DNA from 3 places in the Pseudoalteromonas sp. Xi13 genome. Region 3 is predicted to be linked to each of the others. Evidence: predicted binding sites of a transcription regulator. Region 3 holds the regulator's gene; each other region holds the start of a gene.

Region 1 (3,237 bases), on a different replicon from region 3:
AGCAGAGCCACTAAACAACTCCATAATAAAATAGCGGCAATGCCATAAAGCGTGTATTTATGATTAGAAAAAAAGTCCATTAACTACCTAAAAGTACTACTTATGTTTGACGTTACGCTAACAGTAATTAATGGGTTAAACAATTGTTGCTCATCATTTATTGTTATAAAGATGTTTTTGGCCTGCACTTAAGTGTTTGACCTTTTGGTCAGTAAAGTTACAATCATTCAACACGTTAAAAACAGCATCGCCATAATGAGCACACAAACAAAGCCAAATAAAAAAGAACTCACCCGAGTAAAAAACCAAACATTAATACTCGATGCCGCCGAGCAGTTGTTTTCTCAGCTTGGTTACGATGGCACCAGTATGAGTATGGTTGCCAAAGAAGCAGGCGTTCCTAAGGCCAATATTTTATATTATTTTAAAAGCAAAGACGGCCTATACGAAAACGTAATAGACCGCATTATCGCGCACTGGAACTTAGGCTTAGATAACGTAACCCCTGAGGACGACCCTGCACATGTGTTGTATCACTATATTAAAAGCAAAGTCATACTTGCCGTAAACCAGCCGCTGCAATCACGTTTATTTGCCAGTGAAATACTGCGCGGCGCTCCTTATTTGCAAAACTACTTTAGAACCAACACACGCCCGTGGGTAAAACAAAAGGTAGACGTGTTTCAGGCCTGGATAGATGCAAACAAAATGGATAATGTTGACCCTTACCATTTATTATTCACCATTTGGTCAACTACGCAGTACTACGCCGATTTTCAGGCCGAAGTGCTACTGGTAATGAACAAATTAGAATACGACGAAACCGATGTGGCACAAATAACGCAATCAACTGCCCACATAATTTTAAAAGGTATTGGTTTAAAAATACCTGAGCACAGTGAGGCTTAACCCATGGATAATTTTACCACCCCAGACTTATTTGACGATCACCGCAATAACGTACAAGTAGCCGACAGCGGCCTGCGCCACTTTGGAAAAAAAACCACGTTTAGTGGCCAAGCAGTTACCGTTACCTGCCCAGACGATAACTCGTTTGCCGCCGACATACTGCATGAAAACGGCAAGGGTAAAGTACTGGTTATTGATGGCTTTGCTAGCAAACGCTTTGCTTTTATAGGCGATATTATGGCGGAGCGCGCGTTAAAAAACGGCTGGGAAGGCGTGATTATTAACGGCTGTTGCCGCGATATTGAAATACTTGCCACAATGGATTTGCCGGTTATGGCACTTGGCTCAACCCCGCGCAGTACATTAAAGCGTGGCTTTGGAGATAAAAACCAAACAGTGACCATGCTTAGTACCACAATTAACCCTAACGATTGGCTATATGCCGATGTAAATGGCTTAATTATTAGCCCTAACGCATTACTATAAACGCTACACTTGCAACCAAGTTGGTGCAACCACGCACCAACTTGGTGTGTTTTCACCTCTAAATTACGCCTTATTTAATACTTATATTTTTATAAATATCTGCTAAACCCCATACAAACCAAACAAAACCTGACCGAGCGGACAACTTTATTGCATTTGGCATTGCTTTTGCTTAGCTTTTAGGCAATATAATAGCTAACCGATTAAAAAGCGGATCAGGCTCTGTAAAATAAAAATAAGATGTTACGCAGTGGGCTGAAAAATAATAATAACTAATTCGTCTTTTTAATCACCCTAAATCTGATTATAACCAGTTGGTCAGATTTACTTTATAACGAGTGGTGATATGAGTACCAAAACAGATAATAATTTTACCGGTATTTTTTGTGACCATGGCCCTAACGCATGGCAAACACAAACCCACGGCACACTTGTAAATAAGCGCCTTGCGGTAAAAGATGTATTTGCTGTTAAAGGCGAGCGCAACAGCGCAGGTAACCCAAGCTGGTTTAAAGCAGCAAAACCTGCACAGCAAACAGCAAGTACCGTAAACAAACTAATGAATGAGGGTTGTAGCTTTACAGGCTTTACCCATACCGATGAGCTGGCCTACAGCTTAGAGGGCAATAACATTCACTATGGTGCAGCACAAAACCCAAAACTTAAAGGCCATGCAAGTGGCGGCTCAAGTATGGGCTCGGCTGCAGCTGTAGCGGCTAACTTAGCCGATATTGGCTTAGGCACTGATACTGGTGGCTCTATTAGAATACCGGCAAGTTATTGTGGCTTATTTGGCATAAGGCCAAGCCATAACGTAATTGAAAAAGATGGCCTAATACCGCTAGCGCCCCCATTTGATACCATTGGCTGGCTTACGCAAAATGCACAGCTGCTAAGTGATGTAGGCAATGTACTTTTACCAAATCAAGCTATTAATAACGTTGATACCTTAGTTATTTGCGAGCCACTATTTGAGCTGGTTGACCCTGCATTACAAGCCCCACTTAAACAATTGCTTGAAAAAACCAAACCTTATTTTAAACACCATAAAGAATTTGAACTGCCTAACAGTAGCTTATTAAGCGAACTGGCTGACAGCTTTAGAATACTGCAAGGGCGAGCAATCGCAAAAACGCACAAAGATTGGCTTCAATTGCCAGGGCAACTTCCCCAGTTTGCTCCGGCAATTGCGGCACGTTTTAACATGGCGCTTGCCCTAACCGCCCAAGAAGAGCAAGAAGCACTAAATGTACAAACCCAATGGCAAACACTAATCGCTAAAAACCTAAACACAAACAGTTGTTTATTTTTGCCAACCACACCCACAACTGCACCTAAATTGGGCGCCGACACAAGCGCCTTACGCATGCAAATAATTACCTTATCGGCCATTGCGGGCTTGAGCCGCTCGGCGCAAGTACACTTACCATTGGCTAATTTAGAAAATGGCCACCCATATGGGTTTTCATTAATGATGAGCCACGGCAACGATAAAAGCCTACTTGCCTGCGTACAACAATTAGCTGCCCACTTTAAACAGGACACACTTGCATGAGCAAACACAACATTGCCTTTACTGCCCCGCATTTTGCAGCAACCGAGGCAGGCACCTTAATACTAAAACAAGGCGGTACAGCCACCGAAGCCATGGTAGCGGCAGCGGCTGCGATTAGCGTGGTATATCCGCATATGAATTCAATTGGCGGCGACAGTTTTTGGCTTATTGATAACCCAAACCAAAGTATACCCACTGCCATTGATGCCTGCGGGCGCGCACCAAACGATATAAGCGCCTATAGCAATGAGCCACACATACCAGAGCGCGGCGGTTTAAGCGCATTG
Region 2 (3,237 bases), on a different replicon from region 3:
TGTAGAGGCAGTCTTTGAGTGTAAATTTACAAAACCACCGTTACGTTGGCTTGAACCAAATAAAACCGGCGGTGCGCCTTTTACTACATCTATTTGTTCTACAGAATTGAACGATAACGGCACGCCAAAGCCATTATTACCTGCTTGGCGGCGTGTACCATCTTGAAAAAGCTCACCTAGCTGGCCACGAATAGTAGGTAAGCTGGGTGCACCAAAGCCACTTGCAGAGTATGTGTTTGGGCTCACGGCTAGTACGTCTTGTAGGGTAGTAATATTTAGTTGCTCTATTAACTCGCTTGAAATAGGTGTTACTGAGCGTGCTATGTCTTGCAGCACAAGGTTGTCGCCGAAGGGGCCGTTAATAGTGGCATCTTTTACAGAAAGCCCTTGAGATTTAATCGTTTGGCCTGCTACTTCAATACGTTCAATTGAGTCGGTATTAGCTGCAGATTGTGCCGCGTGAGCATAAAAATTAGGTGTGAGTGAAGCGGCTATAAAAAGTGCCAAATATGAATGTTTCAAAAGGGTTCTCATTTTGGTTAGTGTGAATGTGGCAATAAAGACCTGAAGCTTTGTGAATAACTTTCAGTAAATATTAATTCTTTTTGTTTTTTAGAATGAAACGTTAAAAGTTTAGCACATTGCTCAAAAGCGTTATTCAGTTTTAGGCACTATGTTTTTGTTTTACAAATACTGTAGTTAGTTATTGCCATGATAAGGTCGTAATTTATAAATAGCGGTTTTATACGCAAACAAACGAAAAGCAGGGCACAGAACTTATTAAAAAATTATACATTGAGATGAAATAAAATATGTGTTGAGCGGTCTTGCTAGTTTCAACATTAAATTATTTAGTTTTAAGGAAATTTTATGACTGGTACAACAGGTACTGACTTTCAAAATCGTTTGCAGTGGTCGCTTTTTTCGCTACGCCTAGGCGTGTTTATTGTAATGATTATGTGGACGTTTGATAAGTTTGTTAACCCTGGGCATAGCGCACGAATTTTTGAGCATTTTTATGGTATTGGCGGCTCTACAGATGTGGTTGCTTATGTACTGGGGGCGTTACAGCTTATTATAGTGTTGGCTTTTTTAGCGGGTATTAAAAAGCGCCTTACGTATGGCGTTATATTTGTAATGCACGGCCTTTCTACGCTTTCATCTTATAACCAGTATATTGATGGCTTTAATAACTTATTGTTTTTTACAGCGTGGCCAATGTGGGCAGCGTGTTTTGCACTTTATGTGTTACGCGAGCAAGACGTTAAATTTACCATTAAGTAGCACTGCAAAAAAAATGGTTATAAGCCATACGGCTTATAACCAATAAGTACACAAGGGAGTGTATGGAAGTCGGTTTAATTAATAACTAATGCATGGCATCGTTATACTGTTTAGCTAGGCTTTCTTTTTGCCCTTCGGTTAGGGCTTTACCCGCTAATTGAAATACTTCATGTTCTTCTTCACTTAAATGATGATGCACTAAATGGTGCAATTTTTTAGCTGCAACTAACCATGCCGATGAGCTCATTTCGGTGTCTTCAAGTTGTTCAATTAATTCGTCAATTTCATGGTGCTCAGCAACGCTGTGGCGTGCTTTTTCGTGCGTTAGATCGTCAAACATAAGTGGGTTATAAAAATAACGCTCTTCAAATTTTGCATGATCTTCTAATTCGGCTTTTAGCTCGTCCATTAGCTTGTGGCGCTGCTGTGTATCGCCGTGCGTTTGAATGAGGGCATCTACTAACTCGCGTTGTTTATCGTGGTCTTGACGTAGCGCTTCAAAAATATTCATAACTCTTTCCTTGCTGTAATTGCTTTATAAACTTTTAAAAGCAAGCGCAGTGCCAAATTTTAATGTTTTGATATAATTGACTTTAATGTACTTTTGGCTGGTTTGGATGGAGTTGCTCTGTAACTTTTACACATAAACAGCTGCAATTTTTTCAGATTAAAAGAGGCGATTGTTTTTGACGCTACATAAGCTTACATATTTTTACTGGTTGGGTATTTTATTGAGATGCTAAAGTAGCGCATTATTTGGGTACAAGCTGTACATACTTGCCTTACCTATATTTTTATAAAACTTTAGATACTAGGATAGTTTAAGGATGAACTTAAAAAGCCACACTACAGCATTATTACTGTGCGCGTTATTAAGTGCATGTAGTACAGCCGAGCATTCTGAACGACGTGTATGCATACAAGAGGCAGAAATAACTGAGCTAAATGGCGCTAAAACAAGCTCAGAGGTTTTCAATGAATGTGTAAGCGCTCAAATAAAAAAGGATGCTAAAGGCGACACTTTTTTTGATGAAGTTGGTGTGTTTTTTATTGATCTACTTGTTTTAATAGCCGACTAAGTAAGCAAACTTACAGCTATAATTTAAAGCATAAGGGTGCGTAAAATAGGATTGAATATGAAAGCGTTTTTAATTGTATTCTTACTGTGTATATTTTTAACTGGCTGTGCGGCAAAGCCTTATGCGGGCTCTGCACAATGTATGGAGCAAGCTGATATAGCTTATGAAACCAATATACATAAAAATGAGCCGCTAGATAATGAATGCAAAGCTACAAAAGTAAATACGCCTAATAAAGAGTTTGAGAATCATAGTATTGTTGATAGAAGTCTTTTACAGCTAATTGTTAGTTTTTTAAACGGTATATTTAGATAATTAAAATACAATTAAATAAGGTATGTATGCAGGAAGAACTAAAAGCAAAAATTATAGCTGTGTGCGATAAAAAAATAGCAGCCAAAGGCGAAAACGTAGGGCTTTCTTTTTACGCTTTTTTTGCAAATAAAAACGACAATCCAGAGCTGCTGATGCAAGCCGCTACGTGGTGGATACACACCCATAAGTTAGATCACTTTGAAAAAGCGATAAAAATAAGGCAAATGATTATTGAAGGTGACTAATAACGTATATTTACGCGATTGCTATTTGGTTTCTGCCATTTTCTTTTGCTTTATAGAGTTGTTGGTCCGCACGTTTAATTAGCTCGCTAAGTGAGTCGCTTTTAGCATCACTTATTGCCACGCCAGCACTAAAGGTTACGTGTGTTTTACTTGGCAATGCCTCAATATGACTGCAGTACTGCGCTAGCTTATTTTCAAGATTTTCAAAAAAGTTGTTTATTTTATCGCGATTTTGCGTTTTTAAAACAAATAGCCACTCCTCGCCGCCATAACGCCCAAACTTATCGTTAGTACTTAGTGTGTCTTTTGCTGCT
Region 3 (3,237 bases):
TACTAATGTACTTAATTTCATAATATTAGTGTCTAGCAAGCTTCTCTTTATGTTTTATGACTTGACGATCGAGCTTGTCAATCAACGAGTCTATAGCGGCATACATATCTTGGTGCTCTGTTGAGGCAAATAAATCTGCGCCACTTACATGAATAGTCGCTTCTGCTTTTTGGTTGAGTTTTTCTACATCGAGAATGACATGCACATTGCTAATATGATCTGAGTGCCTTTCTAGCTTTGCAAATTTATTATTTACATAGTCTCTAAGTGAATCAGTTACTTCTACGTGACGACCAGTTAGGTTTAGTTGCATAAGCATTTCCTCTTTGTTTTTAACGTCTTATATCAAACTCTTTCTCTGATTTGACGGTGGAATAGCTAGCGATTCACGGTATTTTGCTATTGTGCGTCTAGCTACTTTAATTCCTTGCTCTGCCAATATATCCGCAATTTTACTATCACTCAATGGTTTAGCTGAGTTTTCCGCGGCAATTAGCTTTTTAATTAGGGCACGTATTGCGGTTGATGAACACTCGCCGCCGTTTTCAGTGCTTACGTGGCTTGAGAAAAAATACTTAAGCTCAAAAATACCACGTGGCGTATGCATATATTTTTGCGTAGTAACACGCGAAATTGTCGACTCATGCATTTCTACCATCTCAGCAACATCGTTTAAAACCATTGGCTTCATGGCTTCGGGGCCATGTTCAAAAAATGCCTGTTGCTGTTTTACAATACAGTTAGTTACCTTAAGCAGCGTGTCGTTTCTGCTTTCAAGGCTTTTTATAAACCATTTAGCTTCTTGTAAGTGAGAGCGAATAAATTGGCTATCACCACTTGATTTTACGGTACGTGACATAGCCGCGTACTGACTATTTACGCGTATTTTTGGCATGCTATCTGGGTTTAGCTCTACCACCCAGCGGCCTTTTATTTTTTTAACCGACACATCCGGTATTACATACTCAGACTCTTCCCTTACTATTGTATCTGCAGGTTTTGGGTTGAGGGTATGTATTAGGGTCATGACCTCTTTAAGCTCGTCTTCTTTAAGCTTAGTCTTTTTCATTAATGTACGATAGTCGCGTGCCGCTAATAGATCAATGTGATCGGTTAAGATCATTTTAGTTTGTTCTATAAAAGGGGTGTCTTTATCAAACTGGTTTAGCTGAATACACAAGCACTCTTGTAAACTGCGCGCGGCTATACCTACAGGGTCAAATAACTGAATACGCTTTAAAACGGCTTCTATTTCGTCAAGTTCAACTTCAACTTCGTCATCGTTTTCTTGGTTAAAGCTTTCTAAAATTTCTTCGCAACTTAGCGTTAAAATACCCGAGTCATCTACAGCTTCTACAATGGCAATAGCAATGGCTTCGTCAGTTGGGCTAAAAGGAGTAAGCTGAAGCTGCCACATTAAATACTCATGTAGCGTTTCAGTAGAGGCACCTTGATAAATAGACTCATCTTCTGGCATTGGGCCTGAGGATGCAGCAGGGGCTGCGCTCATGTACTCATCCCAAGTTACATCCATTGCCATATCATCGCTAACGGTGTCTTTATTTAAAGCTTCGCCACTGTCTTGCTCGTACTCGCTGGTTGTATCGTCAGCCGATGCGCTTACGGTTATATCATCCGTATCTGCTTTTTGTTCATTTTTCCCAGCCGACTCTTCCGTGTAATCTTGCTCTTCTACTTCTAATAGCGGGTTGCTATCAAGTGCTTCTTGTATTTCTTGCTGGAGATCCAATGTACTGAGCTGCAGCAAGCGAATCGCTTGTTGCAATTGTGGAGTCATTGTAAGTTGCTGGCCCATGCGCAGCTGTAATGATTGCCTCATGTATCTCTAACAATCCTTTTATGTTGTTATAATTAATATTAGCAGATGCTTGTAGGTGTGGCTTAAATGTTACAGCCTAAATTGCTCGCCTAAATAAACATCGCGTACAGTTTTGTCATTTAATACGTGTTCTGGGGTGCCAGATGCAATTAGCTCCCCATGAGAAACAATGTAGGCTTTTTCACAAACATCAAGAGTTTCTCTTACATTGTGATCGGTAATTAATACGCCAATGCCACGGTTTTTAAGATGTTCTATTATTTTCTTTATATCTAACACTGAAATCGGATCAACACCAGCAAAAGGCTCATCCAATAAAATAAATTTAGGGTTCGCTGCCAGTGCTCTGGCAATTTCTACACGGCGGCGTTCACCACCAGAAAGCGCCATACCTTGGCTATCGCGAATATGCTGAATACTAAATTCATCAAGTAAGTTGTTAAGCGTTTCTTCTCGCGCGGCTTTATTGAGCTCTTTACGCGTTTCTAAAATCGCCATTAAGTTTTGATAAACTGTCAGCTTTCTAAATATTGATGACTCTTGCGGCAAATAGCCAATGCCTAAGCGGGCGCGGCTGTGCATAGGTAATAACGTAATGTCGTTATCATCAATAGAAATTTTGCCTTTGTCGCTAGGTACTAACCCTACAATCATATAAAAGGTGGTGGTTTTACCTGCGCCATTAGGGCCCAATAAGCCAACAATGCTGCCGGCTTCTACCTCAAGGCCTACATTTTTTACAACTTGGCGGCCTTTATAGCTTTTTGCTAATAGTTCTGCTTTTAAGGTGCTCATGGTTGACCTTCGTTACCTGTTTTTTCTTTAATTTTTGCTTCAACAGGCACTAAAATTGTGTGGACACGATCCGTAGAGTTTTCGTCTTTTTCTGCGCTAATAAGCTGCTGCTGCATATCGTAGGTAATACTTTTAGCATTAATTTTTTGACCGGCTTGTGCGACTTCAGCATCGCCAACAAGCGTTAAAAATCGCTTTGCTACGTCGTAACGTACTTCGTTTGCACTGGCACTCATTACAGTACCATCGTCTTGTTTTTCTTCGAAGTAGGCTGGGCTGCCAGTGGCAATAAGGAGTTGTTTGTTATCCCCTAAGTCTTCACGTTTATGTACTTCGAGTCGGTCGGCTGTAATTTTGCGATTACCATGCACAATTTCGACGTTCTTTTCAAAAATACCTACGTTTTCTTTAAGTTGGCCTTCTTGACGGTCTGCACTAATAGAAATTTGATTTGCTGGCGGTTGAGTAGCAGGCTCAGCAGCAGAGGCGCTAAATGCAAGCATTAGCGATGGGATAATAAGTATTTTAGTGAGTTTATTGGTCATAATATATTGTTCGCGTATGGTTAATTAGTTTTATTACTTCGGTTTTTAAATCGGCTT

Evidence for each region. The regulator sigma-54, encoded in region 3, starts transcription at its own class of promoters, with help from an activator protein. The targets are predictions, from matches to a motif close to GTTGGCACGNNNNTNGNNT.
Region 1: EJ103_RS18610 (amidase family protein) is a predicted target of sigma-54. The motif match lies at 1,551-1,569, and genes of this name have one in related genera.
Region 2: EJ103_RS18420 (hemerythrin domain-containing protein) is a predicted target of sigma-54. The motif match lies at 1,834-1,852, and genes of this name have one in related genera.

Annotation. Positions count from the first base shown of each region.
Region 1 covers NZ_CP034440.1:487,818-491,054, forward strand. Annotated here, with positions in the region: gene yddG (aromatic amino acid DMT transporter YddG) at 1-80, opposite strand, end outside; gene EJ103_RS18600 (TetR/AcrR family transcriptional regulator) at 256-909, shown strand; gene EJ103_RS18605 (putative 4-hydroxy-4-methyl-2-oxoglutarate aldolase) at 913-1,395, shown strand; gene EJ103_RS18610 (amidase family protein) at 1,742-2,950, shown strand; gene EJ103_RS18615 (gamma-glutamyltransferase) at 2,947-3,237, shown strand, end outside.
Region 2 covers NZ_CP034440.1:439,229-442,465, reverse strand. Annotated here, with positions in the region: gene EJ103_RS18430 (TonB-dependent receptor) at 1-522, opposite strand, end outside; gene EJ103_RS18425 (hypothetical protein) at 871-1,284, shown strand; gene EJ103_RS18420 (hemerythrin domain-containing protein) at 1,370-1,795, opposite strand; gene EJ103_RS18415 (hypothetical protein) at 2,112-2,363, shown strand; gene EJ103_RS18410 (hypothetical protein) at 2,421-2,678, shown strand; gene EJ103_RS18405 (DUF6500 family protein) at 2,705-2,923, shown strand; gene EJ103_RS18400 (tetratricopeptide repeat-containing diguanylate cyclase) at 2,934-3,237, opposite strand, start outside.
Region 3 covers NZ_CP034439.1:3,109,816-3,113,052, reverse strand. Annotated here, with positions in the region: gene EJ103_RS14005 (PTS sugar transporter subunit IIA) at 1-21, opposite strand, end outside; gene hpf (ribosome hibernation promoting factor) at 26-313, opposite strand; gene EJ103_RS13995 (RNA polymerase factor sigma-54) at 341-1,840, opposite strand; gene lptB (LPS export ABC transporter ATP-binding protein) at 1,910-2,635, opposite strand; gene lptA (lipopolysaccharide transport periplasmic protein LptA) at 2,632-3,180, opposite strand; gene lptC (LPS export ABC transporter periplasmic protein LptC) at 3,170-3,237, opposite strand, start outside.